DNA from 4 places in the uncultured Agrobacterium sp. genome. Region 3 is predicted to be linked to each of the others. Evidence: predicted binding sites of a transcription regulator. Region 3 holds the regulator's gene; each other region holds the start of a gene.
What was found. The regulator PhoB, encoded in region 3, activates phosphate uptake and scavenging genes when phosphate is short. The targets are predictions, from matches to a motif close to TGTCATNNANCTGTCAT.
Positions count from the first base shown of each region.

Region 1 (2,176 bases), 280 kb from region 3:
ACCGCAGAAAGAAGAGCTTTCTTCAACATGGATGTATCTCCTGTTTTTCCGGCAAGCCGGAGTTTTGCATGATGTGGGCTTTGATATGGGCGCCCCTGACGCGGGCGGATCGATGCTGTGCAGTCCTTACAGTCCAGCCATGGAAAGGGGCTTCAGAGCAGTAGCTTCAGGACCGGCAGATGGGTTTTGGGCGCGGGCGCTGAGCTCTGCGCCTTCAATGGTGATGCTGGTCGATGTCATGGTTTCGTCGATACCGGCACCGTGCGAATCCGTGCCGTAGATATCCTTGACCGCGCGCGCATCAAGCTCGGCCGGCGTGCCGTCGAAGACCACACGACCACCTGCCATGCCGATGATGCGCTCACAATAATTGCGCGCCGTATCGAGCGTGTGCAGGTTGGTGATGACGGTGATGCCTTCGCGCTCATTGATATCGCGCAACGCATCCATGACGATCTTGGCGTTCAGCGGATCAAGAGAAGCAATCGGCTCGTCGGCAAGCAGCATGCGCGGCGACTGCATCAGCGCGCGCGCAATGGCAACACGCTGCTGCTGGCCACCAGAGAGCGTTCCCGCAGGCTGCATTGCCACATGCTCGATGCCGAGGCGCTCCAATGCGGCGATCGCCATCAGACGCTCTTCGGTAGTGAAGATGCTGAGCAGGCTCAAGACCGTGGAGCGGTGATTGAGGCGACCAAGCATGACATTGGTCAGAACGTCCAGACGCGGTACGAGATTGAACTGCTGAAAGATCATGGCGCAATCGCGTTGCCAGTGGCGCAGGGCAGCCCCTCGCAGCGACGAAACCTCAAGATCACCAAAATGGATGGAGCCGGATGTCGGATCGACCAGACGGTTGATCATACGCAGCAGGGTGGATTTGCCCGCACCCGAACGTCCGATGACGCCGACCATCTGACCCTGGGGGATATCGAGCGTCACGCTGTCGACGGCGGTCGATTTGCCGAAGCGGCGCGTAACCTGCTTGAGGTGAAAAGTCATAGGCCAAATCCAGTCTCGTTATTTCGGATTCGGCCTATCAGGGGTGCGTGAAGCGTGAATGTCAGTTTGATGAAGAAATTATTACAAGGCTGACGTTACGGGAGATGCGCTTCGCTCACCCGTCATACTTCGCCAGAAATGCGCCCGCTTCGAGCGAGCGGAAATCATCCAGAGCGGCGCGAAGCCTTGCATGATCCCAATCCCACCAGGCCAGCCTGTCCATCCGCTCGCCGATCTCTTCTGGAAAACGACGCCGGATGAGTTTGGCGGGAACACCGCCGAAAATGGTGTAAGGCGCGACATCCTTCGAGACGACCGCACCGGCCCCCACCACCGCGCCATTGCCGATGGTGACGCCGGGCAGAATGGTCGCACCGTGGCCGATCCAGACGTCGTGGCCGATGACGACGCGCTTTGCCCGCCTTGCGGCGAAGAAATCAGTCTCGTCTTCAGCATCGTCCCAATAGTTATGGGCGCGGTAGGTGAAGTGGTGGAGCGTCGCGCGCGACATGGGGTGATTTGTAGCGTTGATGCGCACCGAAGCGGCGATATTGACGAATTTGCCGATGGTGGCGCACCAGACGGCACCGTCCTGCATGATATAGGAATAGTCATCCATCTCCACCTCTTCTATGCGGCAGCGCTCCGATACTTCGGTGTAGCGGCCGATCTTCGAATTCGTGACACGGGCAGTCTCGTGGATCACGGGTTCAAGTCCAACTTTGACACTCATGCTGCGATCTTTCTGGGGGAGAACTGCGCGACATCGAGAATACGATCGGCGACGGCCTCACGCACTTCCTCATCGTGAAAAATGCCGAGAAGGGCCGTTCCTTCGGCCTTCTTTTGCTGGATCATCTCCACCACCACCTTGCGGTTGGCGGCATCGAGCGAGGCCGTCGGTTCGTCCAGCAGCAGGATGGCATGGTCGGTAATGAAGCCGCGGGCAATGTTGACACGCTGCTGTTCGCCGCCGGAAAAGGTCGCGGGTGGCAGAGACCACAATTCCCGTGGCAGATTGAGTTTGGACAGCAACTCCCCTGCCCGTTCGCGTGCCTCTTCGACCGGAACTTTTCGAGCGAGCAGCGGCTCCGCCACCACATCGACGGCGGCTACGCGGGGAACGGTGCGCAGGAACTGGCTGACATAGCCAAGGCTGCGGTGGCGGACTTCG
Region 1 covers NZ_CAJYTV010000016.1:20,888-23,063, reverse strand. Annotated here, with positions in the region: gene phnD (phosphonate ABC transporter substrate-binding protein) at 1-29, opposite strand, end outside; gene phnC (phosphonate ABC transporter ATP-binding protein) at 127-1,002, opposite strand; gene QZ869_RS13680 (DapH/DapD/GlmU-related protein) at 1,118-1,735, opposite strand; gene phnL (phosphonate C-P lyase system protein PhnL) at 1,732-2,176, opposite strand, start outside.
Region 1: the regulator PhoB is predicted to act here: its motif matches at 1,061-1,077, upstream of phnC (phosphonate ABC transporter ATP-binding protein).

Region 2 (2,176 bases), on a different contig from region 3:
AGCTTTTTGCCCAGATGATCGGCAGAAGGGCGTCACGCATTATCATGGCTGGAAGGCTGGCCCAGGAAACGTGCCAGCCTTTTGCCTTTGCGAGGGCCAGTTCCGGCAGGTACATGATGCTCGGAACAGCAACCGCAACGGCAAGCAATGTCGTGGCATCAACATCTGCCAGGAAGCCTGATGCCAGCGCCAGACACAGCGCAGGAAAGGCGCCGACGAGAATTTCCGGGGCGAAGAAATGCGGGAAGGTCACTCGACGCAGCCTCGCCCAACGTGTTTGTCTAGACCATATGTCCTCGAAGCTCCGCTTGCCGAGCGGCTGTTCGAAGGGAGAGGGAACAAGGTGAACTTTCAGGCCGCTCGCACGAACGAGTTTGGTTGCCGCCGCGTCTTCCGCGATCTCCGCACCCAAGGCCTCAATGCCGCCAAGCGAATCCAGCAGCGGCTTGTTCCAGAGCATCGTCTTACCTTGGGCGAAGCCCTGTCCCAGAGTTTCTGCTGCATATTGATAACGGCACTGAAAAGTATTGAGGAAGGTGCATTCGAGCTCGGACCATATGTCTTCTGGACGCGATCCACGTGGCGGAGAGCAAACAAGCCCACTATCACTGCGCCATGCCGCCATGAGTGTCGATATGTAATGCTGCGGCACCAGCACGTTTGAATCTGCCAGAATGACCCACTCGTGGCTGGCAGCCCGCCAGCCTTTCACACAATTGTTGAGCTTGGGATTGGCGCTGATCCTGTCATCGCCGATGAGTATTCTTGCTCTGATGTGAGGGAAGAGGGCGATATTGGATTTGACTTGGGGAATGACCGGGTCCAAGGGATCCGCGACGCAGAAAAGAATTTCGTAATCCGGCCAGTCGAGACGAAAGGCGCTCGGAATTGTCAGAGCCGTGAAATTCTCTATGCCGCGCAGTGGGATGACGAGCGATACGGGTGGTCGGCTTGTTCGAGGCACCGCCGGAGCTTCATCTAGCCGGACACGAAAAGCCGTCAGAGCAATACTCACCAAATGCACGAATATGAGCGCAATCGCCACTGCGGCCAGGATGATATCCATTTGCAACCAGCTCCAACCTCCGGTTCATCGACCCGGCGTTCCTGTCCATATCGCAACTATAACGCATTCATGACAGGCGCATGTCATGAAGGGTATGACTGTCATATACCCTTCATTTCGTTGTGGACGGGCTGGCTTGTCGCACCTACCGTTCGGTGCGCTTTATCATTTGACCTATCGTGTCATTCCCCAGACATATCCCGCCAGTGCAGCCAATCCGAGGGCAGACAGCGGGTGCTCGCGAACCTGATCGGCAATCGTCTGTCTGACCGAGCGGATCTCCCGTCCAGCAATCCTGCCTGAGGCCGAAACCGTCGGGGTGTGGGAGCGTGCTCGTACCGCAGCAAGCGCTTCGTCAACCTTGGGTGTGTCTTCCATGTCGTCCGTATTCTCAGACGTGATGGTCGGCGTTGCGGTCGTTGTCATCGTATGGGAAACGGGATCGGATGCGGGAAATGTGTCCTCCAGTCCCTGCTGAAGTTGCCCATCGTCCGAGCGTTGTTTCGCCTGCTCGTCGTGAAGCGACGAAACAGCGGGCGACGTGGAGTTTTGGTTGGACATGTCGGTTCTCCGTCAAGATTGATCTTAATTTCGTGCCGGGTGCAATTCACATCATGATCTCGCCGCCCGTCACGGGAATGACGGCTGCGGTCATGTAACTGCTGCGCTCGGACGCAAGCAGAACATACGCACCCGCGAGCTCTGCAGGTTGTCCCGCCCGCCCGATCAAGGTCTGTTCGCCAAACGATTTGGTCTTTTCCGTTCCCATGGTCGAAGGAATGAGGGGCGTCCAAATGGGGCCTGGGGCTACCGCATTGACGCGAATGCCTTTCTCGGCAACCATTCCCGCCAGTCCAGCGGTAAAGTTCAGGAGCGCGCCCTTCGTTGAGGCATAGGCCAAAAGATGCGGCGAGGGCTGTTTCGATTGAATGGACGCCGTATTGATGATCGAACTTCCTGCCTTCATGTGAGGTACGGCTGCTTTCGAGAGGTAGAATGGGGCGTAAATGTTGGTCTTGAAAGTTTCATCCCATTCGGCGGCATCGATATCGCCAATATCCGCATAGGTGCGTTGAAATGCGGCATTGTTGACCAAAACATCTATTTTGC
Region 2 covers NZ_CAJYTV010000018.1:376,631-378,806, reverse strand. Annotated here, with positions in the region: gene QZ869_RS18560 (ceramide glucosyltransferase) at 1-1,066, opposite strand, end outside; gene QZ869_RS18555 (hypothetical protein) at 1,241-1,627, opposite strand; gene QZ869_RS18550 (SDR family oxidoreductase) at 1,674-2,176, opposite strand, start outside.
Region 2: the regulator PhoB is predicted to act here: its motif matches at 1,166-1,182, upstream of QZ869_RS18560 (ceramide glucosyltransferase).

Region 3 (2,176 bases):
GGACGAAGGTGGTCAAAACGCCCTTCCCTCCGATCCCGCGCCGCGCACGCGGCGACGGGACGGTATATGTCGAATGGCGACGGGGTCGCTACTGGCTGATCTGCGAAGAGCGTGGCAAGGAGTATTGGCGGCGCGAGGCGAACGACATGGACGATGCCGCGTTCCAACTGATGTCGATCGTCTCGAGCGCGTTGGTGCGCGATCGAGAGCTTGAGTTTCGGCAAAAGCAAGCCGGTCGCTCTGGCGATCCTGACCGCTACTCGCGCTGGAACTGGATGTATCAGGAAATCGAGCTGATGAACGACATCAAGGAGAGTTATGGCGCTCGAACCAGAGCCCACTATGAGGAGGTGCTGCAACGCAGCCCGCTATCGCAGGACGAAATAGACGCCGCGCGCTATCCCCTTCCTACCTCGAGATCTGACGCCCCGTAGCCATATGCTGCAGGCTGCTGCGTGAGAAAAATCGGAGCGCTTGCCATGATAGAAAGCGCTCCCTAAGGCAATCAGGCTTCCATGGAATATCCGGCACCGCGAACGGTACGGATCACATCCTGCATGCTCGAGAAGTTCAGTGCCTTGCGCAGGCGACCAACATGGACGTCCACCGTGCGTTCATCCACGTAGATGTCATGTCCCCAGACGCCATCGAGAAGCTGAGATCTGGAGAAGACGCGTCCCGGCGACGTCATGAGGAATTCCAACAGACGGAACTCGGTCGGCCCAAGGCGGACTTCGCGGCTTTTGCGGTGAACGCGATGCGTCTCACGGTCGAGTTCGATATCACCGCATTTCAGCACCGAGGACAAAACCTCGGGTTTGGCGCGACGCAGCATCGCCTTGACACGTGCCATCAGCTCCGGCGTGGAAAAGGGTTTGACGACATAGTCGTCGGCGCCCGTAGCCAGACCGCGAACCCGTTCGCTTTCCTCGCCGCGCGCCGTCAGCATGATGATCGGCAGACGTTCGGTTTCGGGGCGCATACGCAGGCGACGGCAAAGCTCGATGCCGGAGACGCCTGGCAACATCCAGTCAAGGATGAGAAGATCCGGCGTGCGCTCCTGGAGGCGGATTTCCGCCTCGTCGCCACGCGGAATAGTGTCGACGTCATAGCCTTCGGATTCGAGATTGTAACGCAGGAGGACGCTCAGCGCCTCCTCATCTTCGACAACGGCGATTTTCGGCACCATGGCTCCAGATCCTATCTGTCGCTTACTCGGTCACAGCGCCGAGCGTGTTGGAACTATCGTCCTTCGGACGCTCACCTGCCGGCTGGCTGCCGGTGGTCATGTAGTAGATGGTCTCGGCAATGTTGGTCGCGTGATCGCCAACACGCTCGATGTTCTTGGCGCAGAACAGAAGATGCGTGCAGGTGGTGATGTTGCGCGGATCTTCCATCATGTAGGTCAGAAGCTCGCGGAAGAGCGAGGTGTACATGGCGTCGATCTCTTCATCGCGCTCGCGGATGGCCTGGGCCTTTTCCGCCGAACGCGTGGAGTAGACGTCCAGCACTTCCTTCAGCTGAACCAGCGCCAGTTCCGACAGGTGCTCCAGGCCACGCGCCAGTTTACGCGGAACGCCGGTGCCTGCCACTGCAATGACGCGCTTGGCGGTGTTCTTGCCCAGATCGCCGACGCGCTCGAGGTCTGCGGCGATGCGCAGCGAACCGATGATTTCGCGCAGGTCCGCCGCCATCGGCTGACGCTTGGCGATCGTCACGATCGCCTTGTCGCCGATTTCACGCTCGGCGTGATCGAGGATCGTATCGTCGGAGATGACCTTCTGCGCCAAGGCCGCATCGGAATTGACGAGCGCGCGCACTGCGTCGGCGCACATCTGCTCGGCCAGTCCGCCCATTTCGGCGATCCGGCGGCTGAGGAACTTCAGCTCCTCGTCATAGGCTGACATGATGTGGGAATGTGTCGGCATAGTCGTAATCTCCAGTTTCGAAACGCCCTGTCGCAAGCCTTTTGTTGGCTCAAGCGACAGGCGCGGTGGGATGCGCGGGCAACAGCAGGATCAGCCGAAACGACCCATGATATAGTCCTGGGTACGCTGGTCATCCGGGTTGGTGAACATCTTGTCCGTATCGTTCTCCTCGACCAGATGACCGAGGTGGAACATGGCGGTGCGCTGGGACACGCGAGCGGCCTGCTGCATCGAGTGGGTCACGATGA
Region 3 covers NZ_CAJYTV010000016.1:298,402-300,577, reverse strand. Annotated here, with positions in the region: gene QZ869_RS15005 (hypothetical protein) at 1-434, shown strand, start outside; gene phoB (phosphate regulon transcriptional regulator PhoB) at 506-1,189, opposite strand; gene phoU (phosphate signaling complex protein PhoU) at 1,212-1,928, opposite strand; gene pstB (phosphate ABC transporter ATP-binding protein PstB) at 2,019-2,176, opposite strand, start outside.

Region 4 (2,176 bases), on a different contig from region 3:
GGGGCTTGCGATGCTCACCCCATCGTGACTTCCTCTTGAACAGAGTTCGAGGCTATTTTCCGCCTTGCCTCCACACCCAAATTGATTGCATCAATGGTTCGGACCGGCATTCAGACAAGGGTTCATATCATGCCGAATAAAATTGGCCCGCAGCGAAGCGGCACTTTTCGAAATGGGCTTCGCAGCTTCGGCGTTTCCCTGTGCCTTTTCGGCGGGCTTTCTGGCGGTGCAGCCTATGCACAGGACGGGCTGAAAGGCGTGGTCGAACTCTTTACCTCGCAGGGCTGCGCGTCCTGCCCACCGGCGGATGCCAATTTGCGCAAGCTTATCCAGAACGGCGATGTGATTGGCCTGTCCTATCACGTGGACTACTGGAACTATCTCGGCTGGACGGATTCGCTGGCGTCGAAGGAAAACACCGAGCGGCAATATGGCTATGCCCGGGCGCTCGGGCGCAACAATGTCTATACGCCGCAGGCCGTGGTCAACGGACGCGACCATGTGAAGGGCGCGGATATCCAGACTATCTACAAGCGGCTCGACGATTTCAATCATGCGGGCGAGGGCCTGAGCGTTCCCGTCAGCACCGAGCGCGTCGGCGACGAGATCGAGATCGACATTGGCGCCGGTGAGGGCAAGGCAGAAGTCGTCGTTGCCTATTTCAACCGCGAGCAGGTCGTGGACGTCCAGAAGGGCGAGAACCAGGGCAAGACCATTTCCTACTGGCACAGTGTCTATGACGTGCAGACGGTGGGCATGTGGGATGGCAAAGCCATGACGGTCAAGCTGCCAGCAAGTGTTATGGCAAAGGCCAAGTCCGGAGGTTGCGCCGTGTTGCTGCAAAAAATGGATGCAGCGGGCAATCCCTCAGCTATCGTCGGCGCGAACGTGCTGATGCATTCTGAGGGGTAAGGCTCTCGGAACAGGTTTTCCCGATCCCCGCGAGGGGGAGATCCGGTCCGGGCATTGGGGGCTGGGGGTAAAGGGTCAATGCACCGGACCGGGTCATCTTGGTGCCTAGGCATCAATTGACGATCGCACTATTCCATCGAATTCGGGCCATGATTTGTTTGAAATTGGGCATTTGAGCCCGTTTACGTGCCTCATTGGTTACCGATCATGATGTCGTTTGCGCATCGACGTTGCGGGCTTGCAATTTGTCCAAGCCGGGCACAGACTGTCGCGCAGATGTCATATGCAGTCGAGCGAGGTGCCGGATGACCGATCAGCCGGATTTGCATTACGCGAATTCTCAGACGCGAGAAGGCTCAACCGTCGTTGATCTTCGGGAGTATAAACAAAGCAAGGATCCCTTGCCTGTCACCTTCCACCGCCGGGAATTGGACGCGATTCTGCGCATCTATGGCCGCATGGTGGGCGAGGGCGAGTGGCGCGACTATGCCATCGACCACATGAAGGAAAAGGCGGTGTTCTCCGTCTTCAAGCGCTCCGGCGAAATGCCGCTGTTCAGGATCGAGAAAAACCCGAAGCTAGCTGCCAAGCAGGGCGCTTACTGCGTTATCAACACCGATGGCCGCATTCTCAAGCGTGGGCATGAGTTGCCTCAGGTGCTGAAGGTATTCGACAAGGCTTTGAAGCTGATCGACTAGAGCGCCGTGCGCCTATTGGACGCGCAACGAGCGCTTCGCCGCTTTGAATTGATGTATCGTGCTTTCCGCAGATCGGGTCCGATTTTAGGGCCGGTGCTAAAAAACAGTCGGAAGCGGCGCTTCCTCTGCCTCGTAAGTGGACATGAAAAAGGCGGCCGGTGGCCGCCTTTATGTTTGAGCGCTGTCGCGACCCTTAGTTGTTCCGGTTGCCCAGGAACTGAAGCAGGAACATGAACAGGTTCAGGAAGTCGAGGTAGAGCGTCAGCGCACCCATGATCGCCTTGCGACCGGCTACGAGAACGTCGTCACCTTCGAAGTACATTTCCTTGATCTTCTGCGTATCGTAAGCCGTCAGACCCGCAAAGATCAGGACACCGATTGCAGAGACAGCGAAGCCTAAGCCGTCGGACTGCAGGAAGATGTTGACGATCGACGCGATGATCAGACCGAACAGGCCCATGATCAAGAACGAGCCCATGGCGGACAGGTCCTTCTTGGTCGTGTAGCCGTAGAGCGAAAGCGCGCCGAAAGAAGCAGCCGTGATGAAGAACGTCTGGACGATGCTG
Region 4 covers NZ_CAJYTV010000017.1:230,432-232,607, forward strand. Annotated here, with positions in the region: gene QZ869_RS16235 (thioredoxin family protein) at 130-912, shown strand; gene QZ869_RS16240 (DUF2794 domain-containing protein) at 1,218-1,610, shown strand; gene QZ869_RS16245 (Bax inhibitor-1/YccA family protein) at 1,804-2,176, opposite strand, start outside.
Region 4: the regulator PhoB is predicted to act here: its motif matches at 1,179-1,195, upstream of QZ869_RS16240 (DUF2794 domain-containing protein).